3 regions of the Blastococcus sp. SYSU D00820 genome follow, and region 1 is predicted to be linked to each of the others. Evidence: riboswitches for the same ligand, from Rfam matches in the RefSeq annotation. Region 1 holds a riboswitch; each other region holds the start of a gene.

Evidence for each region. A riboswitch is a leader RNA that binds a small molecule or an ion and turns the genes downstream of it on or off. The one in region 1 is predicted to bind S-adenosylmethionine.
Region 2: it holds a riboswitch for S-adenosylmethionine, as region 1 does, so the genes downstream of both, thrC (threonine synthase) here and ACI79R_RS07650 (ABC transporter substrate-binding protein) in region 1, are expected to answer to the same signal.
Region 3: it holds a riboswitch for S-adenosylmethionine, as region 1 does, so the genes downstream of both, ACI79R_RS01425 (bifunctional o-acetylhomoserine/o-acetylserine sulfhydrylase) here and ACI79R_RS07650 (ABC transporter substrate-binding protein) in region 1, are expected to answer to the same signal.

What each region holds. Positions count from the first base shown of each region.
Region 1 covers NZ_JBJGZW010000004.1:177,679-187,002, reverse strand. Annotated here, with positions in the region: gene ACI79R_RS07675 (LLM class flavin-dependent oxidoreductase) at 1-619, opposite strand, end outside; gene ACI79R_RS07670 (DUF1684 domain-containing protein) at 612-1,493, opposite strand; gene ACI79R_RS07665 (dipeptide ABC transporter ATP-binding protein) at 1,490-3,148, opposite strand; gene ACI79R_RS07660 (ABC transporter permease) at 3,145-4,065, opposite strand; gene ACI79R_RS07655 (ABC transporter permease) at 4,062-5,018, opposite strand; gene ACI79R_RS07650 (ABC transporter substrate-binding protein) at 5,018-6,643, opposite strand; SAM riboswitch class IV at 6,957-7,067, opposite strand; gene ACI79R_RS07645 (sulfotransferase family protein) at 7,126-8,109, opposite strand; gene ACI79R_RS07640 (hypothetical protein) at 8,211-9,122, shown strand; gene ACI79R_RS07635 (aminotransferase class V-fold PLP-dependent enzyme) at 9,128-9,324, opposite strand, start outside.
Region 2 covers NZ_JBJGZW010000006.1:35,443-44,766, reverse strand. Annotated here, with positions in the region: gene ACI79R_RS09050 (alpha/beta fold hydrolase) at 1-1,573, shown strand, start outside; gene ACI79R_RS09045 (ABC transporter permease) at 1,645-2,526, shown strand; gene ACI79R_RS09040 (HAD hydrolase family protein) at 2,574-3,392, opposite strand; SAM riboswitch class I at 3,452-3,578, shown strand; gene thrC (threonine synthase) at 3,591-4,892, shown strand; gene ACI79R_RS09030 (cold-shock protein) at 5,102-5,302, shown strand; gene groL (chaperonin GroEL) at 5,577-7,205, shown strand; gene ACI79R_RS09020 (DUF72 domain-containing protein) at 7,368-8,219, shown strand; gene ACI79R_RS09015 (Gfo/Idh/MocA family protein) at 8,143-9,144, opposite strand; gene ACI79R_RS09010 (DUF4031 domain-containing protein) at 9,197-9,324, shown strand, end outside.
Region 3 covers NZ_JBJGZW010000001.1:308,484-317,807, forward strand. Annotated here, with positions in the region: gene metX (homoserine O-acetyltransferase MetX) at 1-796, opposite strand, end outside; gene ACI79R_RS01425 (bifunctional o-acetylhomoserine/o-acetylserine sulfhydrylase) at 812-2,104, opposite strand; SAM riboswitch class IV at 2,150-2,265, opposite strand; gene ACI79R_RS01430 (hypothetical protein) at 2,357-3,241, opposite strand; gene ACI79R_RS01435 (hypothetical protein) at 3,327-4,073, opposite strand; gene ACI79R_RS01440 (hypothetical protein) at 4,214-4,912, opposite strand; gene ACI79R_RS01445 (zinc-binding dehydrogenase) at 4,951-5,982, shown strand; gene ACI79R_RS01450 (hypothetical protein) at 5,979-6,449, opposite strand; gene ACI79R_RS01455 (mechanosensitive ion channel family protein) at 6,446-7,387, opposite strand; gene ACI79R_RS01460 (hypothetical protein) at 7,431-7,805, opposite strand; gene ACI79R_RS01465 (VOC family protein) at 7,913-8,308, shown strand; gene ACI79R_RS01470 (EamA family transporter) at 8,352-9,293, shown strand.

The DNA.
Region 1 (9,324 bases):
GGTGGAGCTTGTCGCGGTCGACGAACCGGCCGGTGGCCGCGTCGCGGATCTCGGCGTCGTCCTCCCAGCTGTCCCAGAGCCGGCGGACCACCTCGATCCAGTCGCCGGCCTCGCCGAACAGCTCGCGCACCACCTGCTGCACCTCGGGGGTGTCGGAGGCGTCGCGGTCGAACGCCGGCGCCGGGCGCCGGCCCACGTGGGCGTACTCGGCGGCACCGGTGCTCACCCGCACGCGCACACCGGCCCGGCCGGTGCTCACGTAGTCCAGGGTGGCGACGGCCTTGGACAGGTGGAACGGCTCGGTGTGCGTGACCACCGCCGTCGGCACCAGGCCGATGCCGCGGGTCAGCGGCGCGACGCGGGCGGCGACCTGGACGGCGTCCAGCCGGCCGCGCACCCGGTCGGTGCGCTCGTCGGCGGTCCACGGGTCGTCGGACTGCAGGGCGAAGCCGTCCTCCAGCGTCACCAGGTCCAGCAGGCCGCGCTCGGCCTCGCGCACCAGGTCGGTCCAGTAGCCGGCGGTGAACAGGTCGGCCGGGCGGGCGCAGGGCTCGCGCCAGGCGGCCGGGTGCCAGCCGGCGCCGTCCAGTGCCACCGCCAGGTGCAGGTGCTCAGGCATCGAGGACCGCTCCGTTCTCGGTCGCGCGGGCCAGGCCGCGGGTCAGCGGGGTGCGCTCGCCGGCCTCGACGGCGAGCGGCAGGCGGTTGCCGGCCGGCGGCAGCGGGCAGGTGGCCAGGTCGGTGTAGGCGCAGGGCAGGTTGACCGCCCGGTTGAAGTCGAGGACCAGCCGGCCGGCGCCGTCCGGCGGGCCGGCGGCCAGCGAACGGAAGGCGTAGGTGGTGTCGCCGGAGGTGGCGTCGGAGAACAGCAGGAGCAGGCCGCCGGGCTCGTGCCCCGGGAACGCGGTCAGCGCGTGCTCCTGCCCGTCGAGCACGAACCGCACCACGCCGGGGGCGTCGTAGACGTGCCGCACGCCCTCGACCGCGCCGTCCACGGCGGTCGGCCGCGGGACGTCGAACGGCTCGAACCGGCCCTCGACGACCCACCGGGGGTCGGCCGGGTAGGCCGGCGTCCCGGGGTGGCCCAGCCGCAGCGGCGAGCGCGGATCGCGCGGGCGGACGACGTGGCGGCCGCCGCGCTCGGCGAGCTCGACGACGGTGTCGCCGGACCGGGTCAGCACGCTCTCCCGCAGCCCCAGCGCGCCGAAGACGTGCTCCCCCCGCACCGGCTCGCCGTCGACGAGGAGCTCCTCGCCGGCGCCGAGGGTGACCACGACGCCGCGCAGCCCGTCCGACCACGACCCGGGGGCGCCGGGCACCCGCTGCGGCGTCCCGCCCAGCCAGGACAGCGCGGTGACGGCGAGGAAGCCGTGCGGCGCGGTGAGGGCGGCCTCCTTCTGCTCGTGCCACTCCGCCCAGGCGCGGGCGAAGTCGCTCCCGGTGCCGGTGCCGGTGCCGGTGTCGGTGTCGGTGGTGAGGGGACTCGCGGTCATCGGGGACCTCCGGGGGTCGGGACGGGGGCGCCGGCGCCGGGGATGGCGGCCAGCAGCTCGCGCGTGTACTCGTGGGTGGGCTGCTCGAACAGGCGGGCGGTGGGGCCGGACTCGACGACCCGGCCGGCCCGCAGGACCACCACGGAGTGCGCCACCTGGCGCACCACCGCGAGGTCGTGGGAGATGAACAGGTAGGACACGCCGGTGCCGGCCTGCAGCTCGGCGAGCAGGTCGAGCACCTGCGCCTGCACCGAGACGTCCAGCGCCGAGACCGGCTCGTCGCAGACGACGAGCTCCGGGGAGAGCGCCAGCGCCCGGGCGATCGCCACCCGCTGCCGCTGGCCGCCGGAGAGCTCGGCGGGCCGGCGGCCGAGCACCGTGGCGGGCAGCGAGACCCGCTCCAGCAGCTCGCGGGCCCGGGCGGTGCGCGCTGCCCGGTCGCCGACGCCGAAGGCGCGCAGCGGCTCGGTGACGACCTCCTCGATGGAGAACCGCGGGTCCAGCGACGCGTAGGGGTTCTGGTAGACCAGCTGGGCCCGGCGGCGCAGCCGGCGCAGGTCCGCCCCGCGGGCGGCGGTGACGTCCTCGCCGTCGAAAAGCACCCGCCCCGCCGTGGGCCGGGTCAGCCCGAGGAGCATCCGGGCGGTCGTGGACTTGCCCGAGCCGGACTCCCCGACCAGCGCGAGGGTGCGCCCGCGCTCGACGGTGAACCCGACGCCGGCGACGGCGGACAGCACCCGGGCGCCGCCGGCGGTCCGGGGCAGCGGGAAGTCCTTGCCGAGGCCCTCGACGACCACCAGCGGCCGCGCGGAGCTCGCCGGCTCCGCGTCCCGGTCGGCCACCGCGACCGGCGCGGACCGGACGGCGGCCAGGCTGGGTGCGCTGGCCAGCAGCCGGCGGGTGTAGGGGTCGCGCGGAGCGGTGAGCACCTGCGCCGTGGGGCCGGTCTCGACGATCCGCCCCTCCGACATCACCGCGACCCGGTCGGCCCGGTCCGCGGCCACGCCGAGGTCGTGGGTGACCAGCAGGACCGCCATGCCGAGCTCGGCGGTCAGCGAGTCCAGGTGGTCGAGGATCCGCTTCTGCACGGTCACGTCGAGCGCGCTGGTCGGCTCGTCGGCGATGAGCAGCTGCGGCCCGGCGGCGATGGCGACGGCGATCAGCGCCCGCTGCCGCATGCCCCCGGACAGCTCGTGCGGGAACTGCCGCGCCCGCACCGCCGGCTCCGACAGCCCGGCCAGCTCCAGCAGCTCCACGGCGCGCGCCGCGGCCGGCCGCCGGCCGGCCAGGCCGTGCACCCGCAGCACCTCGGCCACCTGCGCGCCGATCCGCTTGGTCGGGTTGAGCGACACGGTCGGGTCCTGGGGCACCAGGCCGATCCGGGCGCCGCGGACGGCCCGCAGCTCCCGCTCCGTCGCGCCGGCGAGGTCACGGCCGCCGAAGCGGATCTCCCCGCTCTCCACCCGGCCGCCGGCCGGCAGCAGGCCCACCACGGCGTGCGCGGTGGTGCTCTTGCCCGAGCCGGACTCGCCGACGAGCGCGACGACCTCGCCCGGGGCGACGTCGAGGTCCACCCCGCGGACGGCGGCCACCGGGCCGGTGCGGCCGGCGTAGGCGACGGTCAGCCCGCGGATCTCCAGCAGCGGCGCGCTCACCGGGTCGCCGCCCACTCGCCGTCCAGCGCCCGGGCGATCCGGTTGATCGCCAGCACGGTGCCGGCCAGCACCAGGCCGGGCAGCGTGGACAGCCACCAGGCGTTGCCCAGGTAGTTGCGGCCCTCGGAGATCAGGTTGCCCCACTCCGGCGCCGGGGGCGCCGCGCCGTAGCCGAGGAAGCTCAGCGAGGAGACCGCCAGCACGGCGGTGGCCAGCTCGAGGGTGGCCAGCACGAGCACCGGGCCCAGCGAGTTGGGCAGCACGTGCCGCCCGAGGACGCCGTACCAGCGCACCCCGGCCGACCGCGCGGCCTCCACGTAGACGGCGGTGCGCACCCGCAGCACCTCGGCGCGCATCACCCGGGCGAACCCGGCGACGCTGGCCACGCCCACGGCGATCGCGACCTCGACGGTGCCGTAGCCCAGGGCGGTCACCAGGGCCAGGGAGAGGAACAGCGCCGGGATCGACAGCAGGACGTCGACGACCCGCATGATCACGTCCTCGACCCAGCGGCCGACGAAGCCGGCGACCAGGCCCAGGGCACCGCCGACGACGAAGGCCACCGCGACCGCGATCAGCGTGGCCTTGAGCGACAGCGCCGCGCCGTGGACGACGCGGGCGAACACGTCGCGGCCCAGCTCGTCGGTGCCGAACCAGTGCGCGGCCCCGGGGGCGGCGAAGTTGTCCGCCGGCTCGCCGACCAGGGGGTCGGCGGAGGTGAACAGCGCGGGTGCGAAGGCGGCGGTGACCACCAGGAGCACGAGCACGCCGGAGAGCACCAGGCCCGGCCGGCGGGCGAGGAAGCGCAGCAGCCGCCGCGGCGTGCCCCGGCGGGCCGCTCCCGCCGCCGGCCGCGCCGGGGCCGGGGCCTCGGCCGCCGGCGGGGCGACCAGGCTCGGGACGAGGACGTCGGTCATGCCGGACTCCTCCTCGGGCCGGCGACGACGATGCGCCGGTCCAGCAGTGGGTAGACGAGGTCGACGGCCAGGTTGACCAGCACGAACACCAGCGCGCCGAGGACGACGACGCCCTGCACGAGCGGCAGGTCCTGGGAGCCGACGGCCGCCGCGGTGACCCGGCCCAGGCCGTCGCGGGAGAAGACCGTCTCGATGACGACGCTGTTGGCCAGCAGCTGGCCGGCCAGCAGGCCGACGACGGTCAGCGCGGGCAGCGAGGCGTTGCGCAGCGCGTGGGACAGGTGGATCCGCAGCCGGCCGGCGCCCTTGGCCCGCGCCGTCTGGACGTAGGGCTCGTCCAGCGTGGTCAGCAGGCTCTTGGCCAGCACCTGCGCGACCAGCGCGCCGGTCGGGATCGCCAGCGCCACCGCCGGCAGCACCAGGCTGGCCGGCCCGGCGTTGCCGAACGCCGGGAAGAGCCCGAGCTGGAACGACAGCACCTGCACCAGCACCAGACCCACCCAGAACGTGGGCACCGAGACCCCGAGGCCCGGCAGCGACAGCAGCAGCTGCCGCAGCCAGCGGGCCCGCGTGTAGGTGGCGGTCAGCGCCAGCCCCCCGCCGAGCAGGACGGCGAGGGTGAGCGCCGCACCGGTCAGCTGCAGCGTCGGCGGCAGCGCGTCGGCCAGCGTGGTGACCACCGGCCGGCCGGTGCCGACCGAGTCGCCCAGGTCGCCGGTCACCGCGTCGCCGAGGTGGGTGAGGTAGCGGACCAGCAGCGGGTCGTCGTAGCCGTACTCCGCGCGCAGCTGGGCCAGCTGCTCCTCGTCGACGGTGCCGGCGTCCATCCCGGCGCTGGCCATCGCCGTCACCGGGTCCCCGGGCAGGGCGTCGAGCACCAGGAAGGAGACGGTGTAGGCCGCCCACAGGACGACCACGGCCTGCGCCAGCCGGCGCAGCACGTACCGGCCCATCAGGACTTCCAGGTGTCGTGCAGCTGGATCCGGCTGGAGGCGTCGAAGGCCAGGTCGTGCACCGTGGGCGCCACGCCGAGCGTGGTCTGCAGCTCGACCACCGGCACCAGGTAGGCCTCGTCCACCAGCAGCTGCTGGGCCCGCGCGACGAGCTCGGCACGCTGAGCGGGGTCGACGGTGGCGGCCTGCTCCAGCAACACCTCGTCCAGCTCGCCGGCCGGCACGCGGTAGGTGTTGGACAGCGCCGAGGAGAACTGGGTCCGCAGGATGTCGGCGTCGGCGCGGGTCACGTTGCCCCAGGCGGCCTGGAAGTCCCCGGCCTGCAGCTGCGGCAGCAGCTGGGCGATCGGCTGCTCGCGCAGCGTCAGCTCCACCCCGACCGCGCGCAGCTGCTGCTGGATCAGCTCCAGCGCCGGCTGGTTGGTGCCGGCGACCGGCGCCCAGAGCACCTCCAGGCTGAGCCGGGCGCCGTCCTTCTCGCGGATGCCGTCGGCACCGGGCACCCAGCCGGCCTCGTCGAGCAGCGACTGCGCCTCCTCGGGGTCGGTGGCGAGGGAGTCGGAGAGGTCGGTCCAGCCGGGGGTGGTGTGCGCCAGCGGGCTGGAGGCCGGCTCGGTGCCGCTCGGGAAGACCGCGTCGACGATCTCCTGCCGGTCCACGGCCAGCGAGATGGCCGAGCGCACCCGGGGGTCGGCCAGCAGCGGCAGGGAGTTGTTGAAGCCGAGGTTGAACACGACGCCGGGGTTGGCCCGCGCCTGCAGCTCGATGCCGGCGCCCTCGAGGGCGGCCTCGTCGGCCTGGCCGACGCTGCCGATGGCGTCGACCTGGCCGGACTGCAGGCTGCCGGTCCGCACACCCGCCTCGGGCACGATCTGGAAGACCAGCCGGTCGAGGTAGGCCTCGCCCTCCTTCTCCCACAGCGAGGAGCCCCAGTCGTAGCCGGTCCGCTTGGTCAGGCTGATCGACTGGTTCTGCACGTAGTCCTCGAGCACGAAGGGCCCGGAGCCGGCGATGCCCTCGGCGCAGCGCTGCTCGGGCGGCAGCGCGGCGCTGGCCGAGGAGACCAGGCCGAGCGAGTGCGTGGAGGTCGCCTGCAGGAACTGCACGTTGGGCGCGCTGAAGGTGATCTGCGCGGTGAGGTCGTCGACGACCGTCGTCCCGGTGTAGCCGACCAGGTAGCCGCGGGCCAGGCCCGCCAGCGGGCCCAGGCCCGGGATCGCGTCGAGGTTGTCCTTGACCACCTGCGCGGTCAGCGGGGAGCCGTCGCTGAAGGTGACGCCGGGCCGCAGGTGGAAGGTGAACGTCGTCGCGTCCGGGCTGACCTCCCAGCTCTCGGCCAGCCACGGCACGATCTCGCCGGTCTCGGGGTCCTGGTCGGTGAGGGAGTCCACCAGCTGGCGGACCGAGTAGATGGTGTCGTTGCTGCCGACCTGCTGGGGGTCGACGCAGCCGGCGTCCGATCCGACGGCGAAGGTCAGGGTGCCGCCCGACTGCGGCTCGCCGCCGGCCGCGGCGCCGCCGCCGGAGCTGCCGGTGCCGCAGCCGGCCAGCACGAGGGCGGTGGCCAGCGCCGGGGCGGCGAGGGTGGGAACGGCGCGCAGGCGCCGGGGACGGACGGTGCTCACGGGGAGGGCTCTCCAGAAGACGTGCGTGGGCGGACCACGACAGCGGGGTGGGCAGGCAGCCGCGACCCGGTGCCGCACGGCGGGCGTGCGGCACCGGGGACGGGGCCGGGTGGTGCGGGGGAACCGGGCGGGGCGCCGGGGAGGGCCGGCCCGGGAAGGGGTCAGGCGCCGGGACAGAGGGCGCTGGTGACCAGCTGCAGGTCGATGTGACGCCGGCAGAAGGTCAGGAGGGTCGGCCGCGGCACCGTGGGCGCCGCTGCGTCTCGACCGTCGTGCACGTCGGTTCCTCCTGGACCTCCCCGGACCCGCCGGGGAACCACGCTTGCGGGGCGGGACCGCCTCGCCGGGCCTTCACCTGGAGCACCCCACCGCGGAGGAGGGTTGCCGGTCAGCAAGCCAGGGCTTGTCGCTGACGCTCGATGCCGACGCGGACGTTAACCGGCCGGAGCCAATGACGTCAATGTCGATCGACTTGGTGCGATTTAGTTCTCACCCCGCGCTGCCGAGCGGGAGCGGAAGTCGCCCCGCCCGGTGTCGGCCCGCCAGTCGGCGAAGGACTCGCCGGTGAGCTCCTCCAGCAGCGCGATGTCGTCGAGCAGGGGCGCCAGCACCTCGCGGCGGACCTCCACCGGCAGCGGCGGGCGCGCGGTCCGGCCGGCGTGCAGGGCGGCCAGCAGGGGCCGGCCGACCTGCCGCCAGACCTGCGGCGGCGCGTAGGCGCCCAGCGCCGCCCCGGCCCGCGCGATGTGGGCGAGGGCGCGGTGGCGGGCGGTGTCGGCGACGTAGGGCTTGACGTTCTCCGGCGGCACGGCGTGCGCCAGGCCCGCGGCCACGCCGAGGAAGGCGCTGACCCGGTCGAGGGTCTGGCGCGGGGTGTCCACCAGCTCGCGGTAGCGCAGCACGCAGACCTGCTCGCGCGGGAGGTGCGTGTAGAGGTCGCGCAGCTGCTCGCCGTAGCGGGACAGCCCGCGGTAGTGCCAGAAGGGCGCCCACCCGGCGGCGATCCGCCGCTCCTCCTCGCGGACGGCCCGGAGGAAGTCGGCCTCGGGCTCCAGGCCGTCGGCGCGCAGGTGCACCCAGTTGGACCAGGCCCGGTCGACCGGGTCGCGGACCACGGCGATCACGCGGACGCCGGGGACGTCGGCGGCCAGCCGGGCCTGCGCCGCCCGGTCGTAGAGGTAGAAGGGCGTGCTCTCCCCCCGGACGGCATCCTCGGGGGCGGCGGCGAACAGCGCCAGGTACTCCTCGCGCCGCCAGATCCACTCGCGGGCGCTGTGCGCGTCACCGGGGCCGCGCTGCCCGCTGCGGGGCGGCGGCCGGCCGTCGGTCAGGTAGTACTTCGGCTCCTTCACCGGCGACAGGTAGAGGCCGGGATGGGTGGCCAGCGCCGCGTGCAGCGCGGTGGTGCCCGCCTTGGGTGCACCGGCGATGACGAAGTGGGGCAGCCGGCCGGCCGTCGCGCTCATCGGATCCCTCCTGGTCCCGCGGCCCGCGCCGCGGTGTAGACACGGACGAGCGCCCGGACGGTCCCGGCGCCCCCAGCACGCTCGGCGAACGGAGTCCCCGCGTGACCGCAGCACCGCCCCGGCTCCCCGATCCCGCCCGGTTCTGGGCCGACGCGCAGGTGGTGCTCGAGCCGGAGGACCCGCGGCCGGGCTCCTGGGCCGGGGGGCCGTCGGCGGCGTACGTGGACGGCACCTGGTGGCTGGCCTACCGGCTGCGGCGGCCGGTCGGCGAGGGCCGCGGCTTCGGCAACGTCGTGGCCCGCTCGGCCGACGGCGTGCGCTTCGAGCCCGTCGTCGCGGTGAGCAAGGACCGGTTCGGCGCGGAGTCGCTGGAGCGTCCGGCCCTGGTGCACACGCCCGAAGGCCGCTGGCGGCTCTACGTCAGCTGCGCGACGCCGGGCACGAAGCACTGGCGGGTCGACCTCCTGGAGGCCGGCGCCGTCGAGGAGCTCGCCACCGCCGAGCCGCGGACCGTGCTGCCCGGCAGCGCGTCGGCCGGCGTCAAGGACCCGGTGGTCCGGTACGACGGCGGGCAGTGGCACCTGTGGGCCTCGGTGCACCCGCTCGACGACCCCGACGCCACCGACCGCATGACCACCGAGCACGCGACCAGCCCGGACGGCGTCACGTGGACCTGGCGGGGCACCGCGCTGGCCGGCACCCCGGGCACCTGGGACGCCCGCGGGGTGCGCGTCACCGTCGTCGTCCTCGACGGCTCGCGCACCTGGGCCCTGTACGACGGCCGGGCCACCGCGGAGGAGAACTGGGAGGAGCGCACCGGCCTGGCGCGGCACGACGGCGAGGGCCGCTTCGCCGCGGCGCCCGTGGGGCCGTTCCTCGCCAGCCCGCACCCGCCGTCGGGCCTGCGCTACGCCGACGTCGTGGCCCTGCCCGACGGCTCGGCCCGGTGGTTCTACGAGGCGACCCGCCCCGACGGCGCCCACGAGCTGCGCACCGTGCTGCTGCCCGGCTGACCGGCTCACCGCGGCGGCGCTCCGCAGCCGGCGCCGCGGGCCAGGGCGGCGGGGTCGGCCCCGGCCAGGCCGGCCAGCGGCCGCGGGTCGTCGGCGGGCTGCCAGCGCCCGTCGCGGACGGCGTAGGGCACCGCCGGCCCGTCGGCGAGGACGGCGGCCAGCCCGGCGAGCAGGCGGTCCACGTCCGCGGCCGAGCTGCCCA
Region 2 (9,324 bases), on a different contig from region 1:
CACGGTCGCCGTCGCCGGCCCCACCCAGCCGGTGGTGACGCCGGCCGGCGGAGCACCCGCGGCGATCACCACCGTGCCCGGGCTCGGCGCCCTGACCTCCGCCCTGGGCGGCACGACGATCGAGATCCCCGGCCAGTTCGCCGTCTTCGACAGCCGGCCGCTGGACGGCGCCGTCGAGGTGGTCGGCGCACCGACCGTCGACCTCGCCGTCGCCTCGCCGACCGGCACCGCGACGCTGTTCGCCAAGCTCTACGACGTCGGCCCCGACGGGTCCATGACGCTGCCCTCGGGCCTGGTCGCCCCCGTCAGCCTGACCGGCGTCTCCACCGACGTCGCCGCCCCGACGACGGTGCCGGTGACCCTGCCGGCGATCGTGCACCGGTTCGAGGCCGGCCACACCATGCGGATCGTCGTCTCCACCACCGACCAGGCGTTCGCGCTGCCCGACGAGCCGACGATCTACTCCGTCGCGCTGGCCGACGGCGACGGCGCGGTGCTGGCCGTCCCCGAGGTCGCGGCCGGCCCGCAGTCCGAGGGCAGCGTCTCCCGCTGGTGGGTGCTGCTGGCCGTGGTCGTGGGCCTGGGCCTGCTCGGCTGGCTGGCCGCGGTCCTGTGGGGCCGCCGGCGGCGGCGCCGGGTGTCGGAGGTCGAGCCCGACGGCGAGGACGTGCCGCTGCGCTTCGAGGGGGTGACCAAGGCGTACAAGGACGGCTTCGTCGCCGTCCGGGACCTCTCGTTCGAGGTCCGCCGCGGCCAGGTGCTCGGCCTGCTCGGCCCGAACGGGGCGGGCAAGACCACCTCGCTGCGGATGCTCATGGGTCTCATCCGGCCGACCTCCGGGCGGATCAGCATCTTCGGGCACGCCGCCGGCCCGGGCGCGCCGGTGCTGTCCCGGCTCGGCTCGTTCGTGGAGGGCACCGGCCTGCAGCCGCACCTGTCCGGCCGCGACAACCTGCGGCTGTACTGGGCGGCCACCGGCCGGCCGGCCGAGGACGCGCACATGGAGGAGGCGATCGAGGTCGCCGGCCTCGGTGCGGCGATCGACCGTCCCGTGCGCCGCTACAGCCAGGGCATGCGCCAGCGGGTGGCGATCGCCCAGGCCATGCTCGGCCTGCCCGACCTGCTGGTGCTCGACGAGCCGACCAACGGGCTGGACCCGCCGCAGATCCACGCCATGCGCGAGGTGCTGCGGTCCTACGCCGCGACCGGCCGGACGGTGATCGTCTCCAGCCACCTGCTCAGCGAGATCGAGCAGACCTGCAGCCACGTCGTCGTCATGGCCAAGGGGCAGAAGATCGCCCAGGGCACGGTCGAGGAGATCGTCGGCACCGGCGGCTCGGTGCTGGTCGGGCTGACCGACGAGGCCGAGACCGAGCGCGCGGTGCAGGTGCTGTCCGGGCTGCCCGGCGTCGCCGCCGAGCGCACCGACGAGGGCCTGGTCGCCGACCTCGGTCCGGAGACCAGCCGTGCCACCGCGCTGCAGGCGCTGGTCGAGGCCGGCGTCGGTGTCGACCAGTTCACGCCGCGGCGGCGGCTCGAGGACGCCTTCCTGGCGCTGGTGGGGGAGTCGTGAGAACGACGGGCGAGGGAGCATCGCAGGGAGCGCCAGCCACCGAGGAGCGGATCGAGTCCGGAGTCGAACCGATGAGCGTGAGCACGACGAACGAGCACGTGCAGGCGACCGGCGCGGTCGCGGGCTACCGGCCCGAGCGGACCCTGCGGCTGTCGGTGGAGCTGCGCCGGCAGTTCAAGCGGCGCCGCACGCTGGGCGTGCTCGTGCTGATGATCGCCCTGCCGCTGGTGCTCATCGCGGCGCTGCAGCTGGGCGCCAGCGAGAACGCCCAGCAGAACAGCCGGCTCAACCTGGTCGACGTCGCGACGGCGAGCGGGCTGAACTTCACGCTGTTCGTGCTCTTCGCGACCACGAGCTTCTTCCTCGTAGTGGTGTTCGCGCTGTTCTTCGGCGACACCGTGGCGGTCGAGGCCCAGTGGGGGTCGCTGCGCTACGCGCTGGCCACCCCGATCCCGCGGATGCGGCTGCTCCGGCAGAAGTGGCTGGCCGCGCTGGTGCTCTCGGTCGGGGCGCTGGTGCTCGTGGTGGTCGTCGCGCTGGTCGCCGGGGGCATCGCGTTCGGCTTCGAGGCGATCCAGACGCCGATCGGGGTGACCCTCCCGCAGGGCGAGGGGCTGCTGCGGCTGGCCGGGATGGTCGGCTACCTCGCCGTCCACCTGCTCGTCGTCGGCACGCTGGCGTTCTGGCTGTCCACGGTCACCGACGCGCCGCTGGCCGCCGTCGGCGGGGCGGTGTTCACGATGTTCGTGTTCGCGATCCTCGACCAGGTGGAGCAGCTCGGCGGGATCCGGGACTGGTTCCCGACCGCCGAGGAGTTCGCCTGGACCGACCTGCTGCAGACGCCGGTCGACTCCGGGGACCTCTTCCGCGGCGTCATCCAGTCGCTGGTCTACGCCGTCGTCTTCACCGCGCTGGGCTTCCGGCACTTCGCCCGCCGGGACGTCACCAGCTGAGCTGATCGGAGTGCCACGGGCGCGGAAACCGCGCCGTGGCACTCCGATCAGAGCGAGGCGAGGACCGCCTCGGCCCAGCCGTCGCCCATGGCGGCCCCGGCCACGGTGACGTTGGGGACGGCGGCCAGCCGCTCGGCCATGCCGTCGACGCGCGCGCCGTTGGCCGGCACCCACAGCCGCCCGACGGCGGGCGCCATCTCCAGGTCGCTGACGCTGTCGCCGATGGCCACCGCGTCCTCCGGGTCCAGGCCCCGCCGCTGCAGGTCCCAGGCGATGGCCGCGCCCTTGTCGATGCCGCGCGGCATGAGGTGGTAGACCCGCGCCGGGCCGCCCGGCTCCAGCCCCATGCGGGGGGAGTACGGGATCGCGCCGTTGTCCTTGAGCGTCAGCCAGCCGTGGCCGAGCTCGGCCAGCTCGGCGTCGACGGCGAGGGTGTCGACCCGCCCGCGCAGCAGCGCGTCGGTGCGGTGGGTGGCGTGCCAGGGCGCGTGCCACTCCAGCTGGCCCGGGTGGCGGGCGAACAGCTCGTCGAGGACCCCGAGCTCGGTCATCACCGACACCGGCTCCCGCCCCGCGTACCGGGCCGGCAGGTCGCCGGTGAGCTCGTGGGTGTCCCGGCCGCCGTTCCAGCCGACCAGCGCGCCCAGCTCGGCGATGGCGCCGTCGGCGGCGAAGATCCGGGCGGCCTCGGCCACCTGCTCGTAGGTGCGGCCGCTGACCAGCACCAGGGGCACCCCGGCGCGGTGCAGCGCGAACAGGGCGGCCGCCGGGCCCTCGGTCAGCTCCCGGTCGGAGGTGTGCCAGAACGACCCCCGCCAGCCCACCATCGTGCCGTCGAGGTCGGTGTAGACGATGCGCGCAGCCACGCGCGCATCCTGACCGTCCGGTGGGCGCTCCCGGCGCGCGGGTACAGTTCCCCCCGTTCCACTCATCCAGAGGGGCAGAGGGACACGGCCCGACGAAGCCCCGGCAACCGCCCCCCGCAGTCGCGGGGCGGCAGGTGCCAATTCCGTCCCGCGCGGCTCGACGGCCCGACGCGGGGAAGATGAGGAGGTAGTCGTCGCATGACCCTGACCGCTCCCGGTTCCGCCCAGGCCGACTCCAGCGCCGGCGGCCCCGTTCCCCCCTGTCCCGCCCGCGGGCTGGTCTGCCGCAACTGCGGCGCCACCTTCGGCCTGGTCGCCGAGCACGCCTGTGCCGAGTGCTTCGGCCCGCTGGAGGTCGACTACGACCCCGAGCTGATGGCCGCGGTGACCCGCGAGCAGATCGAGGCCGGTCCGCAGAACATCTGGCGCTACGCCGCCCTGCTCCCGGTGGGCCAGGACCCGGCCGACCGGGTGAGCCTCGACCCGGGCATGACGCCGCTGGTCCGCGCCGACCGGCTGGCCGCCGAGCTCGGCATCACCGGTGGGCTGTGGGTCAAGGACGACTCGGCCAACCCCACCCACTCGTTCAAGGACCGCGTGGTCAGCCTGGCGGCCACCGCCGCCAAGGGGCTGGGCTACGCCAAGATCGCCGCGGCCTCGACCGGCAACCTGGCCAACTCCGTGGCCGCGCACGCCGCCCGCGTCGGCCTGCCCTCCTACGTCTTCATCCCCGCCGACCTGGAGCCGGGCAAGGTCGTGCAGTCGGCGGTCTACGGCCAGACGCTGGTCGCCGTCGAGGGTTCCTACGACGACGTCAACCGGCTGACCAGCGAGCTCGCCGAGACCGACGAGTTCGAGGACACCGCCTTCGTCAACCAGAACGTGCGGCCGTACTACGCCGAGGGCTCCAAGACCATGGGTTACGAGATCGCCGAGCAGCTCGGCTGGCGGATCCCGGCCCAGGTCGTGATCCCCATGGCCTCGGGCTCGCTGCTCACCAAGGTGGACAAGGCGTTCCGCGAGCTCGCCACCGCGGGCATCGTCGAGGCCACCGAGTGGACGATCTTCGGTGCGCAGTCGGCCGGGTGCGACCCGATCGCCACCGCGTTCGACAACGGCTGGGACGTCGTCAAGCCGGTGAAGCCGACCGGCATCGCCAAGTCGCTGAACATCGGCAACCCCGCCGACGGCCCGTACGCGCTCGACGCGATCCGGCGCACCGGCGGCTCGGTGGGCCGGGTGGGCGACGAGGAGATCGTCCAGGGCATCCGCGACCTGGCCCGCACCACCGGCGTCTTCGCCGAGACCGCCGGCGGGGTGACCGTCGCGGTGCTGCGCCAGCTGGTCGCCGACGGCCGCCTGGACCCGGCCAAGGAGACCGTCGTCCTCAACACGGGGGAGGGGCTGAAGACCCTCGACCCGCTGGAGCCGGTGGTCGGCCCGACGCACACCGTGGAGCCCTCGCTGCGGTCGGTTCGACAGGCGGGGCTCATCGCCTGAGGGCTAGGCTGGTCACCTGACCGGGTGAGGGAACGAGATCGTCCCTCCCTCCGGGTATCGGTCGTGCATCGACCTGGTGTGTTCGATGTCTCCTTGTTGTACGTTCTCGCGCGGTTCGAGTTCCACGTTCGTGTCCGACGGGCGGAAGAGCTGGTTCCCGGTCCCCGGCATCACGGGGGCCGTCCGCACGCACGATCGTGGGAGCGCACGTGGCACAGGGCACCGTGAAGTGGTTCAACGCCGAGAAGGGCTTCGGCTTCATCGCCGTCGACGGCGGCCAGGACGTCTTCGTCCACTACTCGGCCATCCAGATGGACGGGTACAAGTCCCTCGACGAGGGGCAGCGGGTGACCTTCGAGGTCGTCCAGGGCGAGAAGGGTCCGCAGGCCGACGGCGTCCGCGTCGCCTGAGTCCAGCGCCCGAGCGCCCCGCCGAGGCCCGGTCCCCCCTGGGGGCCGGGCCTCGGCCGTTTCCGGGAACAGGCCCCGCCGACCCCCCGTTCTTGCACTCGGCAGGGTCGAGTGCCAGACTCGGGATTGGCACTCGACAGTGCCGAGTGCCAATCAGGTCGGAACGGTGAGGCACCGGTCCGCGGGCCGACGGAGTGCCCGCAGGTATCGGTGTCGTCCGTCGCGGGCGCCGAACCCGGCCGTGCAGCGATCCATGCATGGAGGACATCACCACATGGCCAAGATGATCGCCTTCGAGGAAGAGGCGCGCCGCGGCCTCGAGCGGGGCATGAACACCCTCGCCGACGCCGTCAAGGTGACCCTCGGTCCCAAGGGCCGCAACGTCGTGCTCGAGAAGAAGTGGGGCGCTCCCACCATCACCAACGACGGTGTGAGCATCGCCAAGGAGATCGAGCTCGAGGACCCCTGGGAGAAGATCGGCGCCGAGCTGGTCAAGGAGGTCGCGAAGAAGACCGACGACGTCGCGGGTGACGGCACCACCACCGCCACCGTGCTCGCCCAGGCGCTCGTCCGCGAGGGTCTGCGCAACGTCGCCGCCGGCGCCAACCCGATGGCCCTGAAGAAGGGCATCGAGAAGGCCGTCGAGTCGGTCACCAGCTACCTGCTCTCGACCGCCAAGGACGTCGAGACCAAGGAGCAGATCGCCGCCACCGCGTCGATCTCCGCCGCCGACACCGCCATCGGTGAGCTCATCGCCGAGGCGATGGACAAGGTCGGCAAGGAAGGCGTCATCACCGTCGAGGAGAGCAACACCTTCGGCCTCGAGCTCGAGCTCACCGAGGGCATGCGCTTCGACAAGGGCTACATCTCGCCCTACTTCGTCACCGACGCCGAGCGCATGGAGGCCGTCCTCGACGACCCGTACGTGCTCGTCGTCAACTCGAAGATCAGCACCGTCAAGGACCTCCTCCCGCTGCTGGAGAAGGTCATGCAGTCGGGCAAGCCGCTGGCCATCATCGCCGAGGACGTCGAGGGCGAGGCCCTCGCGACCCTGGTCGTGAACAAGATCCGCGGCACCTTCAAGTCCGTCGCCGTCAAGGCCCCGGGCTTCGGCGACCGCCGCAAGGCCATGCTGACCGACATCGCCATCCTCACCGGTGGCCAGGTCATCAGCGAGGAGGTCGGCCTCAAGCTCGACAACGCCGGCCTCGAGCTGCTGGGCCGCGCCCGCAAGGTCGTCGTCACCAAGGACGAGACGACGATCGTCGAGGGCGCCGGTGACACCGACCAGATCGCCGGCCGGGTGAACCAGATCCGCGCCGAGATCGAGAAGTCGGACTCCGACTACGACCGCGAGAAGCTGCAGGAGCGCCTGGCCAAGCTGGCCGGTGGCGTCGCCGTCATCAAGGCCGGCGCCGCGACCGAGGTCGAGCTCAAGGAGCGCAAGCACCGCATCGAGGACGCGGTGCGCAACGCCAAGGCCGCCGTCGAGGAGGGCATCGTCGCCGGTGGTGGCGTCGCCCTGGCGCAGGCCACCACCGTTGCGTTCGAGAAGCTCGAGCTCGAGGGTGACGAGGCCACCGGTGCCAACATCGTGCGCGTCGCGCTCGAGGCCCCGCTGAAGCAGATCGCCGTCAACGCCGGCCTCGAGGGCGGCGTCGTCGCGGAGAAGGTGCGCAACTCCGAGGTGGGTCACGGCCTCAACGCCGCCACCGGCGAGTACGTCGACCTGGTCGCCAACGGGATCATCGACCCCGCCAAGGTGACCCGCTCGGCGCTGCAGAACGCCGCCTCCATCGCGGCGCTCTTCCTCACCACCGAGGCCGTCATCGCCGACAAGCCGGAGAAGAACGCTCCGGCCATGCCGGGGGCCGACGGCGGCATGGGCGGCATGGACTTCTAAGAGGACCACGTCGCCCCCACGGCACGCTCCGCGTGTCGCGGGTCCCTGCGACGCAGCCTTCCAGCAAGTCCCCGGCAGGGGCGGTCCGCGCGAGCGGGCCGCCCCTGTCGGCGTCTTCCGGCCGGTGCGTCGGTCGCGGTCGGCCCGGGTAGGCGGCTGGACGTGGCCGTGATCATCGGGACGTCCGGGTGGCAGTACCGCGACTGGCGCGGGCGCTTCTATCCCCAGCGGCTGCCGCAGCGGCTGTGGCTGGAGCACCACGCCACGTACTTCGCCACGGTGGAGAGCAACAACGCCTTCTACCGGCTGCCCGAGCGCGCCACGTTCGAGGCCTGGCGGCAGCGCACGCCGGAGGACTTCCGGTGGGCGGTCAAGGCCAGCCGGTTCCTCACGCACATCAAGCGGCTGCGCGACCCGGAGGAGCCGGTGGGCCGGCTGATGGAGCGCGCCGCGGGCCTCGGGGAGCGGCTGGACACCGTCCTGCTCCAGCTGCCGCCCACGCTGAAGGCCGATCCCGAGCTGCTGCGCGAGTGCCTGGCCCGGTTCCCGGCGTCGGTGCGGGTGGCGGTCGAGCCGCGGCACGACAGCTGGTGGACCGACGAGGTGCGCGCGCTGCTCGAGCGCTACGGCGCGGCCCTGTGCTGGGCCGACCGGGGCGAGCAGCCGGTGGCCCCGCTGTGGCGCACCGCCGGCTGGGGCTACCTGCGGCTGCACACCGGCGCCGAGGGCTGGGCCTACCGGCCCGAGGCCCTCCAGCAGTGGGCCGACCGGCTGGCCGCGACCTGGGCCGACGACGAGGACGTCCTCGTCTACTTCAACAACGACCCCGGCGGGGCCGCGGTCACCGACGCGGTCGTCTTCGCCGAGGCGGTGCGCCGGGCCGGGCGCACGCCGACGCGGGTGCCCACCGCCGAGCAGGCGTCGGGCGAGGCCTGGCTCAGCTGTCCAGAGCCGCAGGGTCCTCCGCGTGCTCGACGCCGAGCATCGCCGCGGCCTGACCCAGCACCGTCATGACGGCGAGCGTGTCGTCCAGCGGCATCACCGCGCTCTCGAGGCGCCCGGCCTGCAGGCACTCGGTGACCTCGATCAGCTCGTGCGCGTACCCGCCGCCCAGGTGCGGGCGGGTCACCGTCTGCGGCTCGTCGCCGGCGCGGTGCAGCACGATGGTGTCGGGGTGGTGGAACCGCGGGAGGACGTCGATCCAGCCCTCGGTACCCAGCACCCGCGCCGCCCCCGGGCTCGGGTAGCGCAGCGAGGTGGTCAGCGTGGCCGACCGGCCGTCGGCGTAGCCGAGCAGCAGCGCGGCCTCGGCGTCCACGCCGGTGGGGAACAGCGAGCCGGTCGCGGTCACGGTGTCCGGTGTCCCCAGCAGCATCTGGGCGAACGACACGACGTACACGCCGAGGTCCAGCAGGGCGCCGCCGCCCAGCTCCCGGGCGAACAGCCGGTCGGCCGGGTCGTAGACCCGGGAGACGCCGAGGTCGGCCTGCACCGAGCGGACCTCGCCGATGGCGCCGGCCGCGACCAGCTCGCGCAGCGCGACCACCGCCGGCTGGAACCGGGTCCACATCGCCTCCATCGTGAAGACGCCCGCCGCCCGTGCCGTCGCCACGACCTCCGCGGCACCCTCCGGCGTGGCGGTGAACGACTTCTCCACCAGCAGCGCCTTGCCCGCGCGCAGGGCCGCGGTGGCCACCGCGGCGTGCTGCGCGTGCGGGGTGGCGAGGTACAGGACGTCGACGTCCGGGTCGGCCAGGACGTCGGCGTAGGAGCCGTGCGCGCGGCCGATGCCGTGCCGGCGGGCGAAGTCGGTGGCCCGGGCCGCCGACCGCGAGGCCACCGCGGTCACCCGCGCTCCCTCGACGACGGCGAAGTCGCGCACCACGTTCTCCGCGATGCGCCCCGGCCCGACGATGCCCCAGCGGATCTCCCGGCTCATGGGGTGGACGCTAGCGGGGCGCCCCGGAGCCACCACCGGGCACACTGGCGCGGTGGCCCTGCTGATCGACAGCCCGGTGTGGCCGTGGCGCGGGCGGCGGTGGTCGCACCTGGTCAGCGACGTCTCCTACGACGAGCTGCACGCCTTCGTGGCCGCGGAGCTCGGCATCCCGCGCCGGGC
Region 3 (9,324 bases), on a different contig from region 1:
CGTCGTCCTGCACCGTCGTGCCGAACCGCTCGCCCAGCTCGTAGGCGCTGCGGTAGGTGAGGTGGGCGATCCGCCGCGCGATGCCCAGGCCGTCCAGCGGCGGGTCATCGAGGTCGTAGTCGCCCCCGCGCCAGCGCGGATCGGCGCGGACGGCGGCCTGCTGGGTGGTCTGCGTGCCGATCTGGTCGGCGGAGGCGACGGCGTCGGAGGCGAGGAAGAACAGCCCGGCCACCCGGTCCGGCGCGGCGACGGCCCACTCCAGGGCCCGCATGCCGCCCATCGAGCCGCCCACGACCGCGGCCCAGCGCCGGATGCCCAGCGCGTCGGCCAGCGCCATCTCCACCCGCACCTGGTCGCCGACGGTGATCTCGGGGAAGCGCGACCCCCACCGCTCGCCGTCCGGGGCCGTCGAGGAGGGGCCGGTGGTCCCCTGGCAGCCGCCGAGCACGTTGGCGCAGACGACGAACCACTCGGCGGGGTCCAGCGGCCCGCCGGGCGCGAGCAGGCCCTCCCACCAGCCGGGCGTCGGGTGCCCCGGTCCGGCCGGCCCGGCGACGTGGCTGTCGCCGGTCAGCGCGTGCTCGACGAGCACCGCGTTGCCGCCGTCGGGGGCGAGCGTGCCCCAGGTCTCGTAGGCGACGCGGACGCCGGGCAGCACCCCGCCGCGCTCGAGCACGACCGGGCCGCCGACGTCGAGGAACAGCCGGCGCCCGGCCGGATCGCCCTCGCGCCAGCCGCCCGGCCGGGACGGCGCCGGGGTCCGGGACGCCGGGCCGGCGTCCCGGACCCCGCTCATCTCAGGCCTCCCCGCTCAGGAGGACTTGGCGGCCCGGAACCCGGCCTCGAGGTCGGCGAGGATGTCCTCGATGCCCTCCAGACCGACGGCCAGCCGCACCAGGCCCGGGGTGACGCCGGTGGTCAGCTGCTCCTCGGGGGTCAGCTGCGAGTGCGTCGTCGAGGCCGGGTGGATGACCAGGCTGCGCACGTCGCCGATGTTGGCCACGTGGCTGTGCAGCTCGAGGGCGTCGACGAACCGCTTGCCGGCCTCCACGCCGCCGTGCAGCTCGAAGGTGAGCACCGCGCCCGCGCCGCGCGGAGCGTACTTCTGCTGCGCCGCGTGCCACGGGGACGACGGCAGGCCCGGGTAGTTGACCCGGTCGACGGCGTCGTGCCCCTCGAGGAACTCGGCCACCCGCTGGGCGTTGGCCACGTGCCGCTCCATGCGCAGCGACAGCGTCTCGATGCCCTGGACGACGAGGAAGGCGTTGAACGGGCTGATCGCCGGGCCGAGGTCGCGCAGCAGCTGCACCCGGGCCTTGAGCGCGTAGGCCGGCGCACCGAGGTCGGCGTAGACGACGCCGTGGTAGGTCGGGTCGGGCTCGGTGAAGCCGGGGAACTTGCCGCCGGTCCAGTTGAAGTTGCCGGAGTCGACGATCAGCCCGGCGATGGCCGTGCCGTGGCCGCCCAGGTACTTGGTGGCCGAGTGCACGACGATGTCGGCGCCGAACTCGATCGGGCGGATCAGGTAGGGCGTGGCGATGGTGTTGTCCACGATCAGCGGGACGCCGTTGCGGTGGGCCACCTCGGCGACCGCGCTGATGTCGAGGATGTCGCCCTTCGGGTTGCCGATGGACTCGGCGTAGAAGGCCTTGGTGTTCTCCTGCACCAGCGACTGCCAGTTCTCCGGGTCGTCGGGGTCCTCGACGAAGGACACCGTGACGCCGAGCTTGGGCAGCGAGTGGTGCAGCAGGTTGTAGGTGCCGCCGTACAGCGAGGCCGAGGCGACGATGTGGCTGCCGGCCTCGGCGATGTTGAGGATGGCGAGGGTCTCGGCGGCCTGGCCGCTGGAGACGGCGAGCGCGGCGACGCCGCCCTCCAGCGACGCGACGCGCTGCTCGAGCGCGTCCTGCGTCGGGTTCATGATCCGGGTGTAGATGTTGCCCATCTCGGCCAGGGCGAACAGGTCGGCGGCGTGCTGGGCGTCGCGGAACTGGTAGCTGGTGGTCGCGTAGATGGGCAGCGCCCGGGCGCCGGTGGTGGGGTCGGGGCTGCTGCCGGCGTGGATCTGCCGGGTCTCGAAGCTCCAGCTCTGCGGGTCGGTCATGCGCGCCGTTCTCCTCTCGTCGGGAGACCCGGCGGCGCACCGAGGACTCCGTCCTTGTCGGGCGGCGGGCGCCGTCCGACCGGCTCTTCCCCTGGAGCACCTCAGACGGAGTAGAGGTTGCCGGGCAGCCAGCCAGGTGCTTCTCGCTGCCTCTCGTGAGCCACCGCCGAAGATAGCGCCGCCGTCGTCCCACCCGTCACGGGGGTCCCGCGCACCGCGGGCCCGGCCGGAGCCGGGCCCGCGGCACGGTGGTCAGCCGCGCGAGGCCCACCGGCGGGCGGTCAGTGCCAGACCGGCCAGCAGGGCGCCGACCCCGAGCAGCGCGGGGGCGGCCACGCCGGCACCGGTGTACGCCAGCCCACCGGCGCCGCCGGTGGTCCCGGTGCCACCGGACGTGCCGGCAGCGGACGTCGCACCACCCGACCACGCGGCCGGGAGCAGGCCGTGCGGTGCCGCGGGCGACTCCGGCCGGTCGAGCCGGTCGGAGGGCGCCGGGGCGGCCGGCGGGCAGGTGCACGTGCCCCCACCGCTGCCCGGGCCGGGGTGCCCGGTCCCGGGAGCGGGGCCGGTCGCCGGGGCCGGGCAGCCGGCATCGGCGTGGGCGTCGCCGAGCACGCCGACGGCCAGGCCGCAGACGGTGACCGGGACGTCGAGGTCGAGCAGCGATCCGTCGCCGGCCGGAGCCGGCGCCGGAGCCGGCGTGCTCGACGCGGCCGGGGTGGCCGGGGCCGGGGTGGCCGTGGCGTCCCCGCCGACGGCGAGGGCGTTGCCGGTGACGGTCACGGGCACGGCCAGGTCGACCGCCCCGCCGCCGGCCGGGGCCGGTGCCGCGGGCGCGGGAGCCCCGGTGGACGGGGACCCGGTCGCGGTGGCGTCGCCGAGCACGGCCACCGCGTTCCCGCCGACCGTGACCGGCACGGAGACCGAGAGGATGCCGAGGTCGAGGCCCGGAGCGGCGGCGGCCGGGGCGCCGCCGGTGGCGGTGGCGTCCCCGAGGACGGACACCGCGTTGTCGGTGACGGTGACCGGGACGCGCACGTCCAGGCCCTCGTCGGCGCTCGCGACGCCGGTGCCGACGGCCAGCAGGCCGCCGGTGAACAGCGCGACCCGCAGGCCGCGTGCAACCCAGGTGTTCATGGATCTCTCCTGACTGAGGGGGGACCCGCGCCCGGGAGGGCGCGGGGCGGTGCGCCGGACCGGCCGGGAGCCGGTGGGCGCGTCCTCAGTCGGGGGTGGCGGAGAGATCCCCCGCGGGGGTGCGGACGTCGTCCGGCGGACCACCCGGCGCGCCGGGCGGCGACAGGACGTCGGTCGCCCGGACGACGGCCGCGAGGTCGCCGGCGGGCTGGTCGGCCCCGCCGGCGCCGCTGCCGGCGGCCGACGAGGAGGTGCCGGCCGCCGGGGTCAGGGGCGCCGGCGCGGGGGAGGGGAGCTCGGGTGCGGGCGCGGGCGCCGCGGTGCCGGTGGCGGCCGCGGGGGACGGCGTCGCGGTCCCCGGGACCTCGGTGACGCTCGCGAGGACCGGTGCGGCGGCGGGCGCCGCCGGCGGCACGGTCGGCACCTCCACCGCCGCCTCGCCGGCCGGGACGGCCGGGGCCACAGCCGCGGCGGGCGCGGGAACGGGCACGGCCGGCACCGCGGGGACCGCGGGCACCTCGGGAACCGGGGGCAGCGTCGGCCGCAGGGGCTCCAGCACGGGTGCGACGGCCGCGGGGAGGGACGTCACCGCCCCGGTGACCCCGGTGACCGGGGGCGCGACGGCGTCGACGAGCGGGGGCAGGGTCCGGTCGGCGAGGTCGGCGACCACGGAGACGGTGCCGCCGAGCAGGCCCGGCGCCGGTTCCTCGGCGGCGGCGACGTCCCCGCCGGCCGCCGTCCCGAGCAGCCAGAGACCGGCGCCGAGCCCGGTCACGGTCAGAGCCCGGCCGGCCCACCGGCGCAGGGGGCGGCGCGCGCATGCCTCGGCCATCGCCGCCTCCTCCCGCTGCCGGTGTCCTGGCTCCCAGGAAAGAGGACGGCGACGCCGCGCACCTCTCCGATCGCGTCGCCCGATGCGGTGGTTCCTCGTGACGGCCCCGTTACGCGCGGTGAGAACCGCAGCTCAGAGGCTCAAGCGAGCGGGAACCAGATGGCGGTGGCGGCGGCGCGGACCGCGCCGTCCGGGCCGATCAGCGCCGAGGCGCTCGTGGTCCGGCGGCCGTCGCGGCCGGTCAGCCAGGCGAGCAGCACGTGGTCGGCGTCCAGCCGGACCGGGCGGTCCTGGCGGGCGGTCATCGTGCCGAGCACGTGCGGCCGCGGGTCCTCCGGCGCCAGGGGCTGGAACGAGGGGCAGTCGAGCGCGGCCCACACCGTCTCCGGCGCGGCCACCCCGCCGGCCGAGGGCAGCGAGGCGGCCGGCCGGAACACCCCCGCCCACACCTGCGGGCGGTCAGGGAGCGGGCCGACCTTCGTGCGCAGCCCGTCGCCGGGCTCGCGCTCGGGCCCGCAGCCGAAGCAGCGGGGGAACGGGTGGTCGGCCCAGGCGCGGCCGGCCGCGGCAGCGGCCGCTTCCTCGACGCCGGGCGCCGGCGGCACCTCGAGCTCGAGCGTCGCGGGCTCGGCCCGGGCGAGCAGCTCCTCGCCGTCGTACAGCGCGACCGCGCCGTCCTCCGACCGGACGTCGAGCTCCCGGTCCAGCGGGGTGGGCCGGCGCAGCCGGACGGCGACCGCGGGCGTGCCGACGAGCGCGGCCAGCCGGCCGGCGAGGTAGCCGCCGTTGGCCGTGGCGGGCGGGCCGCAGAAGCGGGCGGGAACGGTCAGGGAGGTCACCGGACGAGCCTAGGAGCGGCGTGCGGCAGCCTGGTGCGGTGCGTGCCCTGGTCTTCGAGTCCTTCGGCGGTCCGCTCGCGGTGCGCGAGGTGCCCGCCCCCGACCCCGCGCCGGGCGGCGCGGTGGTGGCCGTCGGCGCCAGCGGCATCTGCCGCAGCGACTGGCACGCCTGGCAGGGCCACGACCCCGACGTGGCCGTCCCCCACGTGCCCGGGCACGAGCTCGCCGGCACGGTCGCCGCGGTCGGCGCGGGCGTGCGCTCCTGGGCGGTCGGCGACCGGGTGACCGTGCCGTTCGTCAACGCCTGCGGGCGCTGCGCGCAGTGCGCCGCGGGCGACCACCAGGTCTGCCCGCGGCAGACCCAGCCGGGCTTCACGCACTGGGGGTCGCTGGCCGGGTACGTCGCCCTCGACGCCGCCGACGTCAACCTCGTCGCCCTCCCCGACGCCGTCGGGTTCGACGTCGCCGCCGCGCTGGGCTGCCGGTACGCCACCGCGTTCCGCGCGGTGACGCAGGTGGCCGCCGTCCGGCCGGGGGAGTGGGTGGCGGTGCACGGCTGCGGCGGCGTCGGGCTCTCGGCCGTCCAGGTGGCGGCCGCCGCCGGGGCGCGGGTGGTCGCCGTCGACGTCTCGGCGGGCGCGCTGGAGCTGGCCACCGCGATGGGCGCGGAGGTGGCGCTGCTCTCCGGCGACGACGTCCCCGGTGCGGTCGCCGAGGCCACCGGCGGCGGCGCGCACGTCTCGCTGGACGCCGCCGGCACGCCGGCCACCTGCGCGGCGTCCATCGGCTGCCTGCGGCCGCGCGGGCGGCACGTGCAGGTCGGCCTGCTGCCGCCGGCGGCCGGCCGGGCCGCCGTCCCCATGGAGCGGGTGATCGCCCTGGAACTGGCGGTGCTCGGCAGCCACGGGATGGCCGCGCACGCCTATCCCGAGATGCTGGGCCTGGTCGCCGCCGGCCGGCTGCGGCCGGACGCGCTGGTCACCCGGCGGCTGGGCCTCGACGACGCCGGCGCCGCGCTCGCCGAGGTCGGCCGCGCGCCGGGCATCGCCGTGGTGACCGAGTTCGGCTAGGTCGTGGGGGCGGTGCCCTCCGCGGTCGGTTCCGGGGTCGTCGCCGGCGCCGACGGGCGGGCGGAGGTGGTGCCCGGCGCGGTCGTCGTCGGCGCGGTGGTCTCGGTCTCCTCGGGCGTCGGGGAGGTCTCGGCCGGCTGCTCGGTGCCGTCCTCGTCCGTCGTCGGTGCGGCGGTCGGGCGCGGCGCCGTGCTCGTCGGCTCCGGCGGCGCGCTGGTGGTCGGCAGCGGCACGACCTCGACCGGCTGCGACGGGGTGTCCGAGGCGGGGGTGGTGCCGGTCGTCTCCGGCCGGACGTAGAGGTAGAGGAGCCCGAGCGCCACGAACAGCACCGCGAGGACGACCGTCGAGGTTCGCGCCCGGCCCAGCCGGCGGGGCACCGCCGACCACCAGCGCGCGGGGGCCGGGGCGGGGTCGGGCCGGGGCAGCTCGCGGGTGGGGTGGGGGCCGCCGTCCGGGGTGGTCACCGGCCCTCCCCGGAGGCCGGGGCGAAGGCGCCGGCGTCGTGCGAGCCCTCCGTCGCCGTCGGCGCGGGCACGCTGAGCCCCTGGCGCCGGAACGCGAGCACGACCCGGGCGCGCAGGTCGCGGCCCACTTCGAACTGCTTGCCCGGCAGTGTCCGGGCGACCATCCGCACGTTCACCTCCTCGAGCCCGAGCGTCTCCACGCCCATGACGCTGGGCTCGTCGAGCAGCAGCGGCCGCAGTGCCGGGTCCTCGAAGGCCTCCCGGCCCACGCCGCGGAGGATCTCGTTGACCTGGGTGACGTCGACCGACGTCGGCACCGGGACGTCGACCACCGCGCGCGCCCAGTCACGGGAGAGGTTGACGACCTTGACGATCTGGCCGTTGGGCAGCGTGATGACCTCGCCGTTCGGAGACCGCAGCCGGGTGACCCGGAGCGTGACGTCCTCGACGGTGCCGGTGGCCGGGTCGCCGCCGCCGACCACCTGGATCGAGACGACGTCGCCGAAGCCGTACTGCCGCTCGGTGATGAGGAAGAACCCGGCGAGCACGTCGCCGACGATCCGCTGCGCGCCGAAGCCGAGACCGACGCCCAGCACCGTGGCAGGAGCGACCAGGCCGGTGACGGGCACGCCGAGCCGGTCGAGCACGAAGAACACCGCGACCGCGTAGATGAGCACGATCAGCGTCCAGGTGATCACCTGGGTCAGCGAGTGCCGGTGCTTGGCCGCCTCCGAGCGGACCAGCGCGTCACCGCCGGTGGCGCGGGCGTCGATGGAGGCGGTGATCCGGTCGCCGGTCCACGCCACGAACCGGGCCAGCAGCACCGCGCCCAGGACGATGAGCACGATCTCCAGCCCCCGGCCGGCGAACCACTCCAGCAGGTCCTGCAGCGGGCCCATGCGCGGCGTCTCCCCCTCGTCGTCGTCCCCGATGATCACCCCCAGCCTGGTGCCGGACGGCGGGATCGGCCATTCCGGGAGCTCAGCCGTCCGGACGGCGGTTGAGCCACCACGCCGTGGCCAGCCAGCCGGCCGCGGCGACCGCGGTGAGCACCCACAGCCAGCGCAGCTCCTCGCCGGCGGTGGACAGCACCAGCAGGACGGCGACCACGAGCACGGCGCCGGAGACCGGCAGCGAGCGGAGCAGCTCGCCGAGGGTGCCCGGGCCGGGGATCGCCACGAACACGACCGTGGCCGCGACGAGCAGGAAGACGCACAGCGCCCCGAGGAACGCCGAGGCGATGCCGTACTGGTCGGGGAGCGCGATCGCCCCGAGCAGCCCGGCGACGCCGCCGAGGCCCAGCCCGATCAGGGTGCGCCGGCGGCGGGTCGACCACGGTGGGCGCGGTTCGCTCACGGTCGGAGCGTGCCCGTTCCGGCGGTCCTGCACGCACCGATGAGAAATCCGGGCGGGTGCGGTCCACCCTGCACACCAGACCCTGACGACGGGAGACGACCGTGCGCATGATCTTCGTGAACCTGCCGGTGACCGACCTGGCCGCGGCCCGGGCGTTCTACGGCGGGCTGGGCTTCTCCTTCAACGAGCAGTTCTCCGACGAGCGCACCGCCTCGGTCGTCGTCGACGAGAACATCGTGCTGATGCTCATGACCCGCGACCGGTTCGCCGACTTCGTCACCGGCGAGGTGGGCGACCCGCGGGCGGCCACGACGTCGATCAACGCGCTGTCGGCGGGCAGCCGCGACGAGGTCGACGAGCTGGTGCGCAAGGCGCTGGCCTCGGGCGGGAAGCCGTGGCGGCCCGCGGAGGACCACGGCTTCATGTACGGCGCCAGCTTCACCGACCCCGACGGGCACGTCTGGGAGGTCGTGTGGATGGACCAGCAGCACGTGGTCAACTGACCGGTAGGGGGCACGAGGCGGTACGCCCGCTACCGTCCCTGCCGTGTCCCGCGTCGCCGTCCCCGCCCTCGGCTACGCCGGCACCATCGGGGCCGCCGCCCTGTTCGGGGTCAACGGCACCGTCTCCACCCTCGCGCTGCAGGCCGGCATCCCGCCGGCGAACCTGGCCGCGCTGCGCTGCACCGGCGCGGCGGCCGCGCTGCTCGGCGTCCTCGCCGTCGTGGCGCCCGGGAAGCTGCGGATCACCTGGCGCGAGGTGCCCTTCCTCGCCGCCTTCGGCGTGGTGGGCGTCGCGCTCACCCAGTTCCTCTACTACGTGGCGATCGGCCGGTTGCCGGTCGGCATCGCGCTGGTGTTCGAGATGACCGCGCCGGTGCTCATCGCGCTGTACGTGTGGCTGGTCCGCCGCGAGCGGGTGCGCAGCCGGCTCTGGGCGGCGCTCGGGCTGTCGCTGGGCGGCCTGGTGCTGGTGGCCCAGGTCTGGCAGGGCGGCGGCTCGCTGGACCCGCTGGGCGTGGCGGCCGGGCTGGCCGCGGCGCTGTGCCTGGCCACCTACTACCTCATGGGGGAGCGCGGGACGACCGTCCGCGACCCGGTCGCGCTGACCTGCTGGAGCTTCGTGGCCGCGGCGCTGTTCTGGGCGGTCGCCGCGCCGTGGTGGGCCTTCGACGCCGGGCTGCTGACTCGCTCGGTCCCGGTCTCGCTCGGCGACCTCGCGTTGCCGGCGTGGGTGCTCGTGGTCTGGATCGTCGTGCTCGGCGCCGTCGTGCCGTTCTGGCTGTCGATCGGCGCGCTGCGGCACCTGCCGCCGACGACCGCGGGGCTGGTCGCCACGGTCGAGCCGGTGTTCGCCTCGCTGGTGGCCTTGCTGTGGGTGGAGCAGGTGCTCACCGGCTGGCAGGTGGCCGGCGGCCTCGTCGTCCTCACCGGGATCGCGCTGGCGCAGACCGCCCGCGCCGCCCCGCCGGTCCCCACCGGAGTGTGAGGGGCGAGGAAACCTCGCCCCTCGCACTCCG